Regions from separate parts of the Pannonibacter sp. CBAS1226 genome, predicted to be linked through region 2. Evidence: predicted binding sites of a transcription regulator. Region 2 holds the regulator's gene; each other region holds the start of a gene.
The links. The regulator PhoB, encoded in region 2, activates phosphate uptake and scavenging genes when phosphate is short. The targets are predictions, from matches to a motif close to TGTCATNNANCTGTCAT.
Positions count from the first base shown of each region.

Region 1: phnD (phosphate/phosphite/phosphonate ABC transporter substrate-binding protein) is a predicted target of PhoB. The motif match lies at 4,304-4,320, and genes of this name have one in related genera.
Region 3: AC0CMF_RS15730 (arsenate-mycothiol transferase ArsC) is a predicted target of PhoB. The motif match lies at 4,918-4,934, and genes of this name have one in related genera.

Region 1 is NZ_JBVOUO010000001.1:116,418-122,366, reverse strand. It holds gene AC0CMF_RS00580 (Na/Pi cotransporter family protein) at 1-594, opposite strand, end outside; gene phnE (phosphonate ABC transporter, permease protein PhnE) at 787-1,587, opposite strand; gene phnE (phosphonate ABC transporter, permease protein PhnE) at 1,584-2,384, opposite strand; gene phnC (phosphonate ABC transporter ATP-binding protein) at 2,402-3,229, opposite strand; gene phnD (phosphate/phosphite/phosphonate ABC transporter substrate-binding protein) at 3,294-4,238, opposite strand; gene AC0CMF_RS00555 (Pnap_2097 family protein) at 4,485-5,393, opposite strand; gene AC0CMF_RS00550 (MSMEG_0569 family flavin-dependent oxidoreductase) at 5,390-5,949, opposite strand, start outside.
Region 2 is NZ_JBVOUO010000002.1:209,407-215,355, forward strand. It holds gene pstB (phosphate ABC transporter ATP-binding protein PstB) at 1-767, shown strand, start outside; gene phoU (phosphate signaling complex protein PhoU) at 807-1,517, shown strand; gene phoB (phosphate regulon transcriptional regulator PhoB) at 1,555-2,253, shown strand; gene AC0CMF_RS08030 (GcrA family cell cycle regulator) at 2,756-3,328, opposite strand; gene AC0CMF_RS08035 (aspartate aminotransferase family protein) at 3,752-4,954, shown strand; gene argF (ornithine carbamoyltransferase) at 4,957-5,880, shown strand; gene AC0CMF_RS08045 (Hsp33 family molecular chaperone) at 5,892-5,949, shown strand, end outside.
Region 3 is NZ_JBVOUO010000005.1:217,499-223,447, reverse strand. It holds gene AC0CMF_RS15750 (MBL fold metallo-hydrolase) at 308-1,201, opposite strand; gene AC0CMF_RS15745 (YeeE/YedE family protein) at 1,225-1,683, opposite strand; gene AC0CMF_RS15740 (YeeE/YedE family protein) at 1,689-2,120, opposite strand; gene AC0CMF_RS15735 (bifunctional DedA family/phosphatase PAP2 family protein) at 2,226-4,247, opposite strand; gene AC0CMF_RS15730 (arsenate-mycothiol transferase ArsC) at 4,393-4,866, opposite strand; gene AC0CMF_RS15725 (tannase/feruloyl esterase family alpha/beta hydrolase) at 5,154-5,949, shown strand, end outside.

The sequences.
Region 1 (5,949 bases), on a different contig from region 2:
AAGCGCCATGGCGGCACTGGAGGACTGGGTCAGAAGCGTGAGGCCAATGCCCACGGCCACAAACACGGGAATACCGAGCAGCGGCGACTGGGCAAGGCTGGACAAGGCTGCAGGCACGGCCACGTCACCAAAGGCCTGCTGCAGGAAGCCGATACCGAGGAAAAACGCCCCGAACCCGGCCACCGCCTGACCGAGCCCGGAGAGCCGGCCGCGTGAACCGGCCGCAACCCGGATGACCATCCCCGCCCCCAGCAGCGGCAGGGCAAGGTTGACGATATCCAGCTTGAAGCCAAGCGTTGCCACCAGCCAGCCGGTCATGGTGGTGCCGATGTTGGTGCCGAAGATGACCCAGACAGACTGGGCCAGCGACAGAAGACCGGCGTTGACGAAGCCGATGGTCGCAACGGTGACAGCAGTGGACGACTGAACGATCGCCGTTACGGCAATGCCGGCAAGGATGCCGCGCCAGGGTGCGCCGGTGGCGCTGCGCAACAGCCCCTCAAGCGCCTTTCCGGCCGCCAGCTTGAGGCCGTCGGTCATCATCCACATACCGGCGAGAAACAGGCCGGTCCCGCCGAGCAGCAGCGCGATCATGATGAATAACCGCCATGAAAGCAGCCCGCGTGAGCACGCCCCCCGGCCGCAGGGAAGAGCCTTTGATTACGGATGATGACGGTCCTCCTGTCATGCTTCTGTATGACGAAGCATGACATTGCCATATCCGGAGATTGGACGCACGTGCAGCCGGAAAGACACCTATGCCGCTGCGTGACAGGGGCAACTGCATCAGATGATCGCGTGCCTCACCTTGGCAGAGACCCATTCGGAGACCACAACGGTCGCCAGGATCACGAGAATGATCAGCATGACCTGAGGCCAGGCGAGAACATTCAGGCTGGCCTGAAGCTGAGCACCGATGCCCCCTGCCCCGACCAGGCCGAGGATCGCGCTTTCTCGGATGTTGATGTCCCAGCGGAAGACGGAAATGCCATAGAAAGCCGGCAGGACCTGCGGCACGATCCCGTAATTGAGGATTTGTGCCTGGCTGGCGCCGGTGGCGGTGATAGCCTCGATCTGCGCCTGATCCGTTTCCTCAATCGCTTCATAAAGCAGCTTGCCAATGAAGCCGACCGAGCGGAAGGCGATGGCAAGGATCCCGGCCAGCAGGCCCGGTCCGAGGATGGAGACCAGCAGAAGGGCCCAGATCAGGGAGTTGATCGAGCGGGACGCTACAATGCAGAACAAGGCGAAAGGCCTGAGCAGCAGGCGCGACGGGGTGGTGTTATGCGCGGCCAGAAAGGCAAGCGGCACGGCAATCAAGATGCCCAGAAGCGTGCCCAGCGTCGCAATGTTGATCGTGTCCCAGAGCGGTGCCCACAACTTCTCCATATAGGACCAGCGCGGCGGCAGGGCGCGGCCGATCAGGTCCCCGGCCGCATTGGGCGCATCATAGACAAACAGCCACATGGTGCGCGCTGTCATGGTGTTCCAGCACCAGACAAACAGCGCCACGACGAAAACCCAGAACACCCATAGGGCGAGTTGGGTCTTTGGCGTGCGGTGACGCCAGATCTGCGTGCCGGTCATTTCAGCAGCCTCCGCAGATGGCCGGAGCCATATTCAGCCACCATCACAATGGCAATGATAATGAGCAGGATCGCGCCGGCGCTGTCATATTCATAGCGGTTGAGCGCCGTGTTCAGCGTTCCGCCGATCCCCCCTGCCCCGACAATCCCGATCACCGCGCTTTCGCGGAAATTGATATCGAAGCGGTAAAGGCTGAGCCCGATGAGGCGCGGCATCACCTGCGGCTGGATCGCGTAATTGATCAGTTGCAACCAGCTTGCACCGGTCGCGCGGATGGCTTCGGCCTGCGCCTCATCGATATCCTCGATGTCCTCGGCGAGAAGCTTGGCGATGAAGCCGATCGTCGCAAAGGTCAGCGTCAGAAAGCCGGCAAAGGCGCCGAACCCGAACAGGGCGACGAAGAAGATCGCCACGATGATTTCCTGCAAGGCGCGGCTTGCAGCGATGATGCTGCGGCAGATCGCATAGATCCAGGCAGGCGAGACATTGCGCGCGGCCCCAATCCCGATGGGAACGGAAATGAGAATGCCTACCACGGTCGAGGTGAAGGTCATCGTCAGGCTTTCCATCAGCCCGGCCGAGATATCACGCCAGCGGGAGGTGAAATCCGGCTGCAGGAAGCCGCCGATGAACCGCAGGCCGCGCTCCCAGCCTTCGGCCATGCGGGTCCAGTTCACATCGACGCTGCCGATGGCAAGCACCAGATAGGCAACTGCACCAACCGCCAGCAACACGCGCCAGTGGCGCGACTTGATCATCTGGGGCGGGCGCCGCCAGCTCGTGGGATAGCTGGTCATATCACTGGCACCGGACACTAGAGCGCCCCCAGCATTTTTTCGGTTTGCACACGCTCGTCAGCCTCGGCCTGAGCATCCTCGGCCGCGCCCTTGCGCATGGCTGTCCAGTCTTCGGCGCCGTAAATCCGCGTCAGAACCTCTTCTGTCAGACCGGCCGGAGGGCCATCAAACACCACGCGCCCAGCCTGCAGGCCGATGATGCGGTCCGTAAACTGCTGCGCCAGCACCACGTCGTGGATGTTGATGATGGCCGGAAGGCCGCTCTCGCGGCAAATCTCGACGATGAGCCGCATGATCTGACGGCTTGTCTTGGGGTCGAGGCTCGCCGTCGGCTCATCGATCAGCAGCAGTTCAGGCTCTTGTTCAAGCGCCCGGGCAATGCCGACGCGCTGGCGCTGGCCGCCCGACAGGGCATCGGCACGCTTGTTCACATGGGCGGAAAGGCCGACCCGGTCCAGCAGCCGGAAGGCGCGCTGGATGTCCTCGGGCGGAAAGCGGCGCGTGAAGGAGCGCCAGAAGGGCACATAGCCCAGCCGTCCCGACAGCACGTTCTCCATCACCGTCAGGCGCTCCACCAGCGCGTATTCCTGAAAGATCATGCCGATCCGCCGCCGCGCCCGGCGCAAATCACCCGCCCCAAGGGCCGTAATATCGAGCCCGTTCAGCAGCACCTTGCCCGAAGTCGGCTGGACCAGCCGGTTGATGCAGCGGATCAAGGTGGACTTTCCAGCCCCTGACGGTCCGATCAACCCGGCAACCTGTCCCTTTGGCAAATCGAAGGAGACATCCGTCAGGGCCTTGTCGCCGGTCTTGTAGGTTTTGGTCAGCGACTGGATGTGCAGCATGGGTGGCCTTCTCAAAACGGACAGGCGGGGTCATCCCCGCCTGTCTTGTGCATTTCAGGAAAGATCAGTTGCAGGTGTACTGAACGCCCATGGCCGCATCGATTTCACGCACCACCGACCAGTATTCCTTGAAGGTGATGGGGATGAACTGTGCTTCACCAGACTTGGAGAATTCCTTTTCCAGCGAGGAGCCGGCCCAGTTGAAGCTGAAGAAGGCTTCGCGGATCTTCTCCTGCAGTTCCGGCGTCAGGTTATGCGCTGTGCCGTAACCGGTGGTCGGGAACGTGTCGGACTTGTAGATCGTGACGATCTGCTCGGGCTTGATCACTTCGCGCTGGATCATGCGGGACATGACCGAGTTTGCGATCGCAGCAGCGTCGTAGTCCTTGTTCGCCACACCGAGGATCGAGTTGTCATGGGCGCCGGAGAAGGCCGGCGTGAAGTCACGGCCAGCTTCCATGCCATATTGCGCCTTCATCAGGGCGGAAGGCGCCTTGAAGCCGGAGTTCGAGGTTTCAGACGTGAAAGCCATCGTGCGGCCCTTGATGTCTTCCACCTTCTCGATACCCGCACCCGGATAGGTGATGAATTCCATCTCGTAGCCGAAGGAGCCATCGGCCTTGGCCATCATGGCAAAGGGACGGAAGCCTGCGCAGGCAATCGCCAGCGGGTTGGAGCCGGTGTTGAAGCCTGCGACATGCAGGCGGCCGGCGCGCATTGCCTCGATCTGGGCTGCATTGGACTGAACCGGGAAGAACTGCACCGGCTTGCCGGTGACCGCTTCCATGTGCGCCAGGAAATCCGACCAGGCTTCGGCGTAGACAGCCGGATCCTCCACAGGGGTATAGGCGAAGATCAGCTGCGCCGGATCGACAAGCTGAGCAGGGTCAGACGGAACATCTGCAACCATGTCACCATCAGCGTCGGTGTAGCGAGCGTCCAGCTTGAACTCGGCCTGAGCAGCCGTGGCAGCAAGGATCATTGCGGCGGAGAGCAGAAGATGTTTCATGGATCATCCTTTCCTGACGTTTGGTCACCTGTACGTTCGGGGTATTGCAAGTTTGTGACACGTACATTTCAGGCAGATGACATTGCTCCGGCACCGGCTTATCCGGAGCCAAAACTGGCCGAATTCAGGATGGACTTTCGGGATACACTTACCGGCTTATACCAAGGCTCTGAGATGCTGGCGCATCACGCCTCGAAATGCTCAAACATCGCACAGGCTTGACGAAATCCCGATGAGGCAGGCTCATCAGGGATTGGGTGTTGCGGCTTTATCCGCCTCAGCCTCGCCATGACCGAACAGGACGGATGCGATCACGGAGCCATCCATGCGTCCGACCGTGCAAAGGCCCACCGGCTCAGTGTCTTGCCGCGAACACAGACGGATACGCAGGGTTTCGCCCTGGTCGATATTGCCCGTGAACAGCACCACATGCGGCTTCTCGAAGCGCAACGCTGCGGCCTCTGCCCCTTCCCACTGCCAGAAGGCCCGCGCTGCCGCTGCCAGAAACTCGGCAAAATAGAACAGCCCCGCGCCGTTGAATTCCTCCAGGGGGCATGGCTGAAACAGGGTTTCATTCCAGCAAGGCAGCGCGGCGGTATCGAGTGTCCGCAACAGACCGGCGGCCCCGGCAAGGCGGCTCGGCCTGACAGACCCGCTGACATTGGCGTTGCGGAGCATGGAGCGGCGGACCGAGCGGTTTGTCCCGGAAGTGCGCGCAACGAATGCCGACTGCAGAACCACGGCTCCTGCAGGCACCCCGTCCACACACAAGGTGAAGAGGCTTTCGCATCTGGCATGCGAGACCGGGTAGAGGTTTGCCGCGATCGACAGGACCGCGTTGGCCCTTGCCTGCGAAAACCGGACATTGCAGCTCAGGGCCGAAATGGCCGCATAGGCCTCCTGCCCGTCCGGTGTGCGGAAATCGGCATTGTCCATACCGAGATCGCGCCCAAGCATCAGCCAGTGGCGGTGCGCCAGCTCCTTCAAAAGCCAGGTGCGCGAAAGACCGAAGGGCGTGAGATGCGGCATGCCCAGAAGGATCTCCGGGCACAGCCCCCTGTCCAGCAGGGAGGGCAAAGGCAGGCTGGAAGCAGCACTGCCATCACTCATACCGGGCAATGCAGCCCGCACCGTCTGCAAGGAAAAGACTGTCAAAGGCCCCGGCCTCCAGCCTGTGCGGCACGCGGTGCAGCTTCATGCAGCCCCCTGTTCCTCAGGAAGCCCGTGAGCTGCCCGGCGACATAATCGGCATCCTGCGCGATGCTGAGGAACCGGCCTGATCCCCAGGTCCACAGCCAGGGCAGTCCCAGCACATAAACGCCCGGCACCCCGGTGACGCCGCGCCGCTGGACCGGATAGCCGGTGCCGTCGAAGATGGGAACCGCGGCATAGGACCAGTCCGGTGTGAAGCCCGTGGCCCAGATGATGCTGGTGATGCCTGCGCCATCCAGATCAAGCTCCGTCACCTCCTGCGCCGGCTCCCACAGCGGCACATAGACACTGGCCGGCGGGGCGGTGATGTTGTTGCGGGCAATGTGCTGATCGATCAGGGCATTGATGCCGTTATAGACCCGGTCTGCCTCATCGAGGTTCCGGCGCAGGTTCTGCCGGAACTGCATCGTCGCCCCCTTCGCCGTTTCGAAGCGGCCATAGAGCTTCATGCCTTCCAGGGCAAATTTCCGCAGGTCGATATCGCGCCCGCCATCGCGGC
Region 2 (5,949 bases):
TGACCCACGCAGAACCCAAGATCGTCGCCCAGAAGGTTCAGGTCTATTACGGCGACAAGCACGCCATCAAGGACGTGGACATCAAGATTCAGCCCCGTTCCGTGACCGCCTTTATCGGTCCGTCGGGCTGCGGCAAGTCCACCTTCCTGCGCACCCTCAACCGGATGAACGACACCATCGACATCTGCCGCGTTGAAGGTGACATCCTGATCGACGGCGAGAACATCTACGATCCGAAGGTCGATCCGGTGCAGCTGCGCGCCAAGGTCGGCATGGTGTTCCAAAAGCCGAACCCGTTCCCCAAGTCGATCTACGAGAACGTCGCCTATGGTCCGCGCATCCACGGCCTGACCCGCAACAAGGCGGAACTCGATGAAGTGGTTTCTGCCTCGCTGCAGAAGGCCGGCCTGTGGAACGAAGTGAAGGACCGTCTTGATGGTCCGGGCACGGGCCTGTCCGGTGGCCAGCAGCAGCGTCTCTGCATTGCCCGCGCCATCGCCGTCAGCCCCGAAGTGATCCTCATGGACGAGCCGTGCTCGGCCCTTGATCCGATTGCGACCGCCAAGGTCGAAGAGCTGATCGACGAGCTGCGCACCAACTTCACCATCGTGATCGTGACGCACTCCATGCAGCAGGCTGCCCGCGTGTCCCAGCGCACCGCTTTCTTCCATCTCGGCAATCTGGTCGAGGAAGGGGCGACGCAGGACATCTTCACCAATCCGCAGGACAAGCGCACGCAGGATTACATCACCGGCCGTTTCGGCTGATACTGGATCTTGCGCTCGAGAATTTGAGAGGAACACGACATGTCCGAGCATACCGTAAGCTCGTATGACGAGGAACTGCGCGCCCTGGCCGGCCGGGTCGCCGAAATGGGCGGTCTGGCGGAGAAGCTGGTGAATGATGCCGTCACCGCTCTGCTGACTCACGATCTGCCCAAGGCACAGGCCACCGTTCAGGCCGATGCCAAGCTGGACGAGATGCAGCAGGAAATCGAGGCGAAGTTCATCCGCATCGTCGCCCTGCGCCAGCCGATGGGTCAGGATCTGCGCGAGATCATGGCCGCAGGCCGCATCGCCAACGATCTGGAGCGCGTCGGTGACCTTGCCAAGAACATCGCCAAGCGCGTGATTGCCATCGACGGCGTCTTCAATTCCAAGAAGGCCGCCTTCGGCGTCGAGCACATGTCCGATCTGGCGCTGAACCAGCTCAAGTCGGTGCTGGACGCCTATACGGGCCGTGATGCCGAAGCCGCCAAGGCTGTGCGCGAGCGCGACGATGAGGTGGATGCCATCTACACCTCGCTGTTCCGCGAGCTGCTGACCTACATGATGGAAGATCCGCGCAAGATCACCCAGTGTGCCCACCTGCTGTTCTGTGCCAAGAACATCGAGCGCATTGGTGACCACGCCACCAACATCGCCGAAAACGTCTATTTCATGGTGACCGGTGACCAGCTGCTGGAAGCCCGCCGCAAGATCGACGAGATGGGCATTGCCGAAAACGAAGGCGCCTGATCTGCCTGCCTGTAAGTGACGTCCGGAGCATATTGCCATGCCCAAGGTTCTTATCGTTGAAGACGAAGAGCCCCTGAGCCTTCTGCTGCGCTACAATCTGGAAGCGGAAGGCTATGACGTGGACTCCTGCGACCGGGGAGATGACGCCGAAATCCGGCTGCGGGAGACGCAGCCGGACCTCTTGCTGCTGGACTGGATGCTGCCAGGCCTTTCCGGCATCGAGCTGTGCCGCCGCGTCCGGGCCCGGTCCGAAACCGAACGCCTGCCGATCATCATGCTGACGGCACGCGGCGAGGAGGCCGAGCGCATCCGGGGCCTGGCCACCGGCGCCGATGACTATGTGGTGAAACCCTTCTCGATCCCCGAGCTGATGGCCCGCGTGCGCGCCATCCTGCGCCGGGCCCGCCCGGAAGTGGTGTCCACCATGCTGAAGTCCGGCGATCTGGAGCTGGACAAGGAAACCCACCGCGTCCGTCGCAACGGCAAGGAAATTCACCTGGGGCCGACCGAGTTCCGCCTGCTGGAATTCCTGATGACCTCGCCCGGTCGCGTATTCTCCCGCGAGCAGCTGCTCGACGGTGTGTGGGGTCATGATGTCTATGTGGATGAGCGCACCGTCGATGTTCACGTCGGCCGCCTGCGCAAGGCCATCAACAAGGGCAAGGTGAAGGATCCGATCCGCACGGTCCGCGGCGCGGGTTATGCCTTCAACGATCAGTTCGCCGTCGCCAGTTGATCCGCTCTGCTGCAATTCTTCTGGAAAGGCCCGCCATCCGTGCGGGCCTTTTGGCTTTTGGAGGCTCTCTGCGCTGCCCCTACACCAAGGCTTTCGATGCTGACGCATCACGCCTTGAATTTGCTCAGGCGCCGCACGGCTTGACCAACTCTCCGTTGTCATCCCCACGAAGGTGGGGATCCAGTGCGCTCTGAAACCAAGGCCCTGAGATGCTGACCATCATGCTCAATCGCCACAAGGGCTTGAGCAGCTCACGGTGAGCCAGGCTCGTCGCGAGTTGGTCTGAGTTTGAAATTTGAAGACTGGGGGTACTGGTTCCCCGCATGCGCGGGGATGACAACGGAGAGGTTTGGGCGGTGGCTCTCGTCCCTTCTGACGGAGCCTTTTGCGCCGGTATTCAATGCCGTCCCCCACCTCCAGCCAACAAAAAAGCCTGCCGCAACGGGCAGGCTTGATTGGGTGAGGGAGCCGCTTGGGGTGCTGGTTGGCCCCCTCTGAAGCATCAGCCGCGAAGGGCTTTCTTGTCCGGAGCGGCGCGGCGGCGGTCGTTGACCGGCTGGTAGGCGATCCGGCAGTGCTGCGGGCAATAGGGAACGCCGGGCTCCGAATGGCGGCCGCAGAAATAGAAATCCGAAGAGGACGGGTCACCGATCGGCCACTTGCAGGTGCGCTCGGTGAGGGTGAGGATCGTGGCGCGCTCGGTGAAGGGCACCAGTTCGGCGAGCGGTGCTGCTTCCACGTCGATGGCCACATCTTCCTGCGGTGCCATCTTCAGCGCCGTGGCGCCGCGCAGCTGCGGCGTTCCTGCCGAAGGCGTGCGGATGGTGGAGGTGGCCTGCACCGTGGTCTGCTGCGGCGCGGCGGCTGCCGTCACCGGCGCCGTTGCGCTGCGCGGGCGGCGCTGCTTGGTGACAGGGGCCGCCGTCTTGGCGCGGCCCGACAGGCCAAGGCGGTGAACCTTGCCGATGACAGCGTTGCGCGTGATGCCGCCAAGCTCGGCAGCAATCTGGCTCGCGCTCAGACCGTCCGTCCAAAGCTTCTTCAAGAGATCTACGCGTTCGTCAGTCCAGCTCATCTGTCGCACCCCGTCGTTTGCGGCTGTAGAATTTTACGCATTAACCATGAATTAAGGCACGCGTGGTCCGCGCCTTAGTGGCCATATCCAGTATGATTTGGTGAACTACAGCACGACATGTCGTATCCGACTGGTTGGACACTACAATGGGCGGTGAAGGCGAGGCAAGTTGGGGGCAAACATGAACCGGGGACGAAACGACTTTTCCCCAGATAACCGGGGTTGACTTTTACCTTCTGCGGCAATGGCGGAAATGCGCCATTTGCATTGACACCCATAGGTAGGACCGTTGTATAAACGGTCCTTGTTCGGTGTGCCGCCTGCGAGGGCGGCACAGTTCGTTTTGAGAACCCGTTGATGGTAGACGCCCTGGCATGAACCCCATGCGGAAGGCGCGCTTAACTACCTGAAGGAGCAAGGGAAATGACTGCGTCGGCACTTTTCGGCACATACGCACGGGCGGACCTGGATTTCGTCCGCGGAGAAGGCGTCTGGCTGGAGACCGCTGACGGGCGACGCTTTCTCGACTGCGGGTCGGGAATCGCGGTGAATGCGCTGGGTCATTCCCACCCCCATCTCGTCAATGCGCTGAAGGCGCAGGCCGAGAAGCTGTGGCACATCTCCAATCTCTACAAGGTTGCGGGGCAGGAAGAGCTCGGCCAGCGGCTGGCGGATGCCACCTTTGCGGACCGGGTGTTCTTTTCCAACTCCGGCGCCGAGGCGATGGAAGCCTGCATCAAGACGGCGCGGCGCTATCATTATGTCAATGGCCGCCCGGAACGGATCGGCATCATCACCTTTGAAGGCGCCTTCCATGGCCGGACCATTGCCACCATCGCGGCGGGCGGTCAGGCCAAATATATGGAAGGCTTCGGCCCCAAGGCGCCGGGCTTTGATCAGGTGAAGACCGGTGACCTGGATGCGCTGAAGGCGGCCATCGGCCCCACCACCGCAGCACTCTGCATCGAGCCCATTCAGGGCGAGGGCGGCGTGCGCGAGGTGGATGCGGAATTCCTGCGCAAGCTGCGCGAGATCTGCGATGCCGAAGGCCTCCTGCTGATCTTCGACGAGATCCAGACCGGCGTTGGCCGCACGGGCAAGCTCTTTGCCCATGAATGGGCGGGTGTGACGCCGGACCTGATGGCCGTTGCCAAGGGCATCGGCGGTGGCTTCCCCATGGGCGCCTGCCTTGCGACGGAAGCGGCTGCTGTCGGCATGGTTCCCGGCACGCATGGCACCACCTTCGGCGGCAACCCGCTGGCCATGGCCGTGGGCAATGCGGTGCTGGATGTCATTCTGGCTCCGGGCTTCCTGGAAGAAGTGCAGCGCAAGGGCCTGTTGCTGAAGCAGCGGCTGGCTGCGGTGATCGACGCCCATCCCAAGGTATTCGAGGATGTGCGCGGGCGCGGGCTGATGCTCGGCATCAAATGTGTCCGCCCGAATGCGGAAGTTCTGGCCAAGGTGCGTGCCAATGGCCTGCTGGTGGTTCCCGCCGGCGACAATGTGCTGCGGATCCTGCCGCCGCTGACGATCACGGATGAGGAAATCGGCGAGGCTGTGGCCCGCATCGAGGCGGCCGCAGCGGCCGTGGAGGCCGATCTGGCCAAGGAAGGGGATGGGGTGTGAACATGTCTGCGAATGGGCGTCATTTCCTCGATCTGACGCAGTTTGACGGTGAGGAACTGCGCGGAATTCTGGCCCTCGGGCGCAAGCTGAAGACTGAGCGCAACGGTGTCCGCCGCGGTGAAGGCCCGCTGGCCGGCAAGGTGCTGGCGATGATCTTCGAGCAGCCCTCCACCCGCACCCGCATTTCCTTCGACGTGGGCATGCGCGAACTTGGCGGTGAAACGCTGATGCTGACCGGCGCGGAAATGCAGCTGGGCCGGGGCGAGACCATCGCCGATACGGCCCGGGTGCTGTCCCGTTTCGTTGATGCCATCATGATCCGCATTCTCGACCATGATGACCTCAACGAGCTGGCGGCAAACGCCACCGTTCCGGTCATCAATGGCCTGACCAAGCGCTCGCATCCGTGCCAGATCATGGCCGATCTGATGACCTTTGAGGAGCATCGCGGCTCCATCAAGGGCAAGTCCGTGGCCTGGACCGGCGACAGCAACAACGTGCTGGCCTCCTGGGTGCATGCCGCGCCGCGTATGGATTTCGAGCTGCGCATCGCCACGCCGCCGGAACTGGCACCGCCGCCTGCGCTCATTGAAGCCGCGCGTGCGGAAGGCGCCTCGATCATCGTCACCGATGATCCCTTCGCCGCCGTGAAGGGCACCGATTGCGTCATCACCGACTGCTGGGTGTCCATGGGCGACGACGACGAGGCAACCCGTCACAACCTGCTGAGCCCCTATCAGGTGAACAAGCGGCTGATGGCGGAAGCCCATGCGGATGCCCTGTTCATGCACTGCCTGCCGGCCCATCGCGGCGAGGAAGTGACATCGGACGTGATGGACGGACCCAATTCTGTGGTCTTTGACGAGGCCGAAAACCGGCTGCATGCCCAGAAGGGTATTCTGGCCTGGTGTTTCAACGGCCTTTGAGGACGTAAAACGTGGCACTTGATCTTGCATCCTATGGCGTGACGCCTGCGGGCACCGATGCCGTCCGGC
Region 3 (5,949 bases), on a different contig from region 2:
GAAAACGAAGAACATGTCTTTTGCTGGCACAGAGTCTCCGCCCCCCTCCCCCAAGGTGGGGAGGGGTGAGGGGTGGGGGGCTGTGAGACAGCAATTTAGGGCCACGTCTGATCTAGTTGCAAAAGAGCTGCCGTAGGGTGACCCACTGAACTCGTGCCGGGCTGAGTGTCTGCGCCCCCCGCCCCTCACCCCGCCCCACCAGGGGGCGGGGGGCGGTGAAGCCCTGCCATGAAACACGCCTTCAGGATCGTTCCGCACTGTGATCAAGACTTGCATTCATTCCTGACGCTTTGACCGCAAACGCTCCTTAAAGCCCGTTGACCGGAACCTTGAGGAAGGTCTTGCCGCTGTCATCGGCGGGGGGAAGCTGACCGGCGCGCATGTTGACCTGCAGCGAGGGGATGATCAGCTTCGGCATGTCGAGTTCGGCATCGCGCGCCGTGCGGAAGGCGATGAACTCCTCGCGGGTCTTGCCGCCGCCCACGTGGATGTTATGCGCCTTTTCCTCGCCCACCGTGGTCTCCCACTGGATGTCGCGGCCATTGGGGCCGTAGTCGTGGCACATGAAGAGGCGCATCTCGTCCGGCAGGGCGAGCACCTTCTGGATGGAATCGTAAAGCGTGCCGGCATCCCCGCCGGGAAAATCGGCGCGGGCGGAGCCGCCATCGGGCATGAACAGGGTGTCCCCCACAAAGGCGGCATTACCCATCACATGGGTAATGCAGGCCGGCGTGTGGCCGGGGGTGTAGATGGCAAAGCAGGTCATGCTGCCCACCTGATAGGTGTCCCCATCCTCGAACAGCCGGTCAAACTGGCTGCCGTCGCGCTGGAACTCCGTGCCCTCGTTGAAGATCTTGCCGAAGGTTTCCTGCACCACGGAGATCTGGCTGCCGATGCCCAGATTGCCGCCCAGCTTGCCCTGGATATAGGGCGCGGCAGACAGGTGATCGGCGTGCACATGGGTCTCGATCAGCCATTCCACCCTGAGGCCGTTCTCCTCGACGAAGTGGATGATCTGGTCCGCCGAGACATAGCTGATCCGCCCGGCGGCATAGTCGATGTCCATGACGCTGTCGATGATGGCGCAGGCCTCCGAGGCCGGATCCTTCACCACATAGCTGATGGTGTTGGTCAGCGGATCAAAGAAGGCGGTGACCTCGGGGTTCACCGTCATGTCAACCGGATAGGACTGCGTGCTCATGGTGTTTCTCCTGAGGGGTCAGGTCATTCGCCGGATGCGAGCTTCGGACGCGCCGGTTTCTGCTGCGCCTGCAGCATGCCGATAGCCCGGGCAGCCAGCATGCCCGCGACGACGGCCGCAAAGGCGATCCACGGTTCACTCTGGCCAAGCCCGAGCGCGGGCACAAGCCCGCCGGGGCAGAAACCGGACAGGCCCCAGCCGATGCCAAAGACGGCCGCGCCGCCGATGAGCTTCGGATCGATATCTTTGCGGGTGGGCACGAGATAGCGCGGGGCGAGCAGCGGCGCGCCGCCCTTGCGGAAGAGGATCTGGTAGCCGGCGGCTGTCACGGCGAGGGCGCCGCCCATGACAAAGGCGAGGCTGGGGTCCCAGGTTCCGGCAATATCGAAGAAATTCAAAACCTTGGCCGGATTGGCCATGCCCGACAGCAGGATGCCGAGGCCAAAGACAACGCCGATCGCAAAGGCAGAGAGAATACGCATGGGTCTCAGCCTCCGAAAACGTGACGGACAAGGAAGACGGTCACCGCGCCGGTGGCCATGAAGGTGAGCGTGGCGGCGATGGAGCGGGCGGAGAGGCGCGACAGGCCGCAGACCCCGTGGCCGCTGGTGCAGCCGGAGCCGAAGGTGGCGCCGATGCCAACCAGAAATCCGCCGGCCACCAGCGCAAGTGTGGAAACCGGCACAGCGATCTGCGGCATGCTGCCGGTCGCGGCCATGACGGTGAGGGGAGCGGCGATCATGCCGGCGATGAAGGCCATGCGCCAGCCGCGGTCACTTTCGCCCGAACCCGGCAGAAACCCGCCCAGAATGCCGGTGATCCCGGCAATGCGGCCATGAACGGCCATCAGGGCAACGGCGGCAAGGCCGATGAGTGCGCCCCCTGCCAGCGACAGGAGCGGCGTGAATTCGGTTGGCATTCTGACCCTCTCTTCATATGCCTGAAGGCGGCCGAAAACGGCCACTTGTTTCATACATAAGAAACTAAGCGGGCCATGCCAAGACGTATTTTCAATTAAGTGAAACTATTGAGCCGCCGGTGGCGGGGCAGGGACGAGGGTCACCGCCGATCCATCCGGGCGCTGGCGCTCCGTCGCACCCGGCAGCTGCAGGAAGGGATTGCGGTCCGCCGGCGGGGCGGCCTGTTCCGTCTTGGGGGCGGAGAATTCTCCCAGAGGATGCAGGATCTCTTCCGAAATGATACCGCCCGCATAGAGGGGGCTGACGTCCTCTCCGCTCCCGATGACGAAGCTTGTGGGCCACAGGCGCAGCACCTGACGGATATCGTCCTTCTTGTCCGGCGCATGGCTGTTGCGGATCATCACCAGGGCGGCATAGCGTCCATAATGGGTCCGCGGCAGGGCGGGCAGAACCTCCGCGCTGGTCTGGCCTTCAATGAACCCGGCCGCAGATCTTACGGTCCAGGCCGGAGCCTTTTGCCAGCCCTCCTGTTCCAGCCGGCGGGCAAGGGTGCCGAGATCTCCGGCATATTGCACGATCAACGGCTCTTCATCATCGCCGCTGAGGCCGACGCGGCGCGGGGCAACGCGGGTCCAACCGCTGTCCAGCCAATCCGCCTCGTCAAGCACCTGCTCGTTCGGCACGGGGCTGTAGGTGGCAAGCGCTGCAGGCAGGTTGCGTGTGATGTGCCAGCCGCCGAACACCACGAAGGCACTGGCGACAATCGCCACCAGCACGCCCCGGCCCACCTTTTCGTTGTGGACATGGCCAAAGACGAAGGCAAAGGCGGCGACCATGGCGGTGCCGAACAGCAGGCCCGCCAGCACATCGCTGGTCCAGTGCACCCCGAGATAGACCCGGGAGAAAGCCATGGTCAGCACATAGATGGCGGTGATGGTGAAGATGCCGGCCTTGGACCAGGCCGAGCGCTCATGGGCGATCAGCACGGCAATAATGCCGAAAATGACGGTGGTGACCGTCGTGTGGCCGGAGGGAAAGCTGAAACCATGTACACCGTCGCCAAAGACATTGGGCCGGTCACGCACGACGAGAGCCTTCATCAGCGGCACGAACAGCGCCGTCGTGCTGACGGCGATGAGGAAACCGGTGCCCCGGCGCCAGGCCTTGCGGCCAAACAGATAGGCCGCGACCAGCAGCGCAAAGATGGTCAGCAGAAAACCATCGCCCAGCATGGTGATGGGCACGAGGATGCGGTCACCCAGCGGCGAGCGCAGGCTCTCGAACAGGTTGCGGATCGCCAGATCCGCCTGGGTCAGGCTGTCGCCCGGCGTCAGCTGCGTCACCAGCCAGAAGAAGGCGGGCATGGTGATGATCAGCAGGAGCGCGGATGCCAGCATGCCGGTGGAGCGGGGATGCTGCGGATCGAAAGAGCGGGCCACCCACTGCGAGACCGGGCCGGGACGGCGGGCAAACCAGCCGATGATGGCGCCATGGGTGCCTGCGAACAGCGGAATGATGATCTGGATGAGCCAGCGGCCCAGCATGATCACGACAAAGAGGATGACGCAGAGCACGCCCAGCATCACCGCCAGACGGCCGCTGACCTCGCCGATGGCACTCAGCGCCGTGCCGGCAATGAAGCCGGGTCCGAGGTGCGAGACGGCCCAGGCAATGGCCGAGGTGACGTTGACGAACGTGAAGTACCAGGCATCCATGCCCACCATGCCGGCGATGCCCGGCACGACGGATTTCACCCCCGGCACGAAGCGTCCGATGAAGACGCTCTTGCCGCCATGCAGGCGGAAGAAGGCTTCGCCCCGCTCCATGATGCTGGTGTAGCGGGACAGGGGCCAGACATTGCGCAGCCGGTCCTTGTAGAAATAGCCGACCCAATAGGAAATCGCGTCGCCGACAATGGCACCACAGGTCGTCCATAGAAAGATCGACACCGGATCGAGCTTGCCGAGCCCGGCAAGCGCGCCCGCACCAACCAGAACCACGGTGCTGGGCACGAAGAGGCCGACAATGAAAAGGGCCTCGCCCATGGCGATGAGGAAGCAGATGAGCCCGGCCAGTTCCGGATTATCTCCGAGGAACGTGACGATCTGATTGAGATACTCGGTCAAGAACGGCTTCCACCTGATCGCAACACTTTAGGCCTCACACGCATGGCTGCAGGGTTCTCGGGCCAAGGCCGCCTGCATATAAGTATCGGCCTATGTGCTCAACAGGTATCTAGCACCAGAAAGTTTCGGCAAGGTGCACGCGGTCTCAGCAAGAGGCAAGAAGCAGCTCCTGCGCCTGCCGGTGCACGGGCGGTGTCTGCTGCGCAAGCGTCTGATCAATGCACCTGCGAATGCGCCGGAAGTACTCGCTGCAGGCCGCAAGGCTTTCCGGACGGCTGTCAGCCTCGCAGGCCGCCACCTGCCACAGGGTGCGGCGCGGGTTGCCCGGCCAGTCCGGCTGATGGCCGCCGGCCACACTGTCCGTCAGCGCCACCACGCGGTCGGGCTGCGGCGCATGGGGCAGCATGAAGATGTCCCAGCTCTTGGGCTCAAGGCCCTGCGCATCCAGGCCATGGTCCTGCAGCAGGCGCCGCACCAGCGGATGCAGTGTGCCGCGCGGATTGGGGCCCGCAGAAAAGGCACGAATCCCCTGCGGCGCAAGGCTGTTCAGATAAGCTTCGGCCAGCGGCCCCAGCAGGGCGTTGTCCGGACAAACGAAAAGCACAGTCGACGGGGTCATTCCAGGCCTCTTCGAATCATCGCCCCTTGGGCGCCTGTTTAGTCAGATGACACTACGGACGTGTGACAGCGGCAGTTCGTGCAAACCCGGACGCCGCGGCACGGCCGGCAAGGTGGCGGGCGTATGGCTGTAGTGCGGTTTTGACTTGTCCAGCCAAAAGGACGCCCGTTAGCATACGACCTGCAATACGGATTGCGTCCGGACTGCACTTGCTGGCTGTGACCACAGGAGGAGCTGAGTCACAGGCAGGAAACGACGCAGACCGGATTTTGTTTCGGGAGGACGGAATGAAATTCAGACAAGCCTTGCTTGCCAGCCTGCTGGCGGCGCCCCTGCTGCCTGTGGCAGCCACGGAAAACGTGCAGGCGGCGGCAGATTGCGCCGCCGCTGCGGGCCTGTTCCAGATCGAGGGGCTGGACGTCACCGGCAGCGAAGCGGTTGCCAGGGATGCCGCGATTGGCCGCTCCGATATGTCGCCCATTTCCCATTGTGCGGTTCAGGGCAAGCTGGACCAGCGCACGGGCGTGGATGGCCAGACCTACGCCATCTCCTTTGAACTGCGCCTGCCGGAAAACTGGAACGGCGGCTTCGTGCATCAGTTCAATGGCGGCAATGATGGCCGCGTGGTGCCCGCCCTTGGTCAGGTGCTGGGCGGCGACAGGAGCCAGACGGCGCTTGGACGCGGTTATGCGGTCGTCTCCAGTGATGCAGGGCATGATGGCGCAGCGGTGAAGGATGCAGGCCTTGCGGGCGGCGCGCGCTTCGGCTTCGACCCTCAGGCACGCAGGGACTATGGCTATGGTGCCGTGGCCCGGCTCAACCCGGTGGCGTTGCAGATGATCGAGGCCTTCTACGGCCAGCCGGTGCAGCGGTCTTACGGGCTTGGCAGCTCCAATGGCGGCCGCCATGCCATGGTGGCTGCGGAACGGATGCCCGATGCCTTCGACGGGCTGCTGATTGCCTATCCCGGTTTCAATCTGCCCAAGGCCGCCGTGCAGCACGCCCACGACCTGCAGGCACTGGCCGCCATCTCCGGTGATATCCGCACGTCCCTGTCAAAGGACGATACGGATGTTCTCGCCA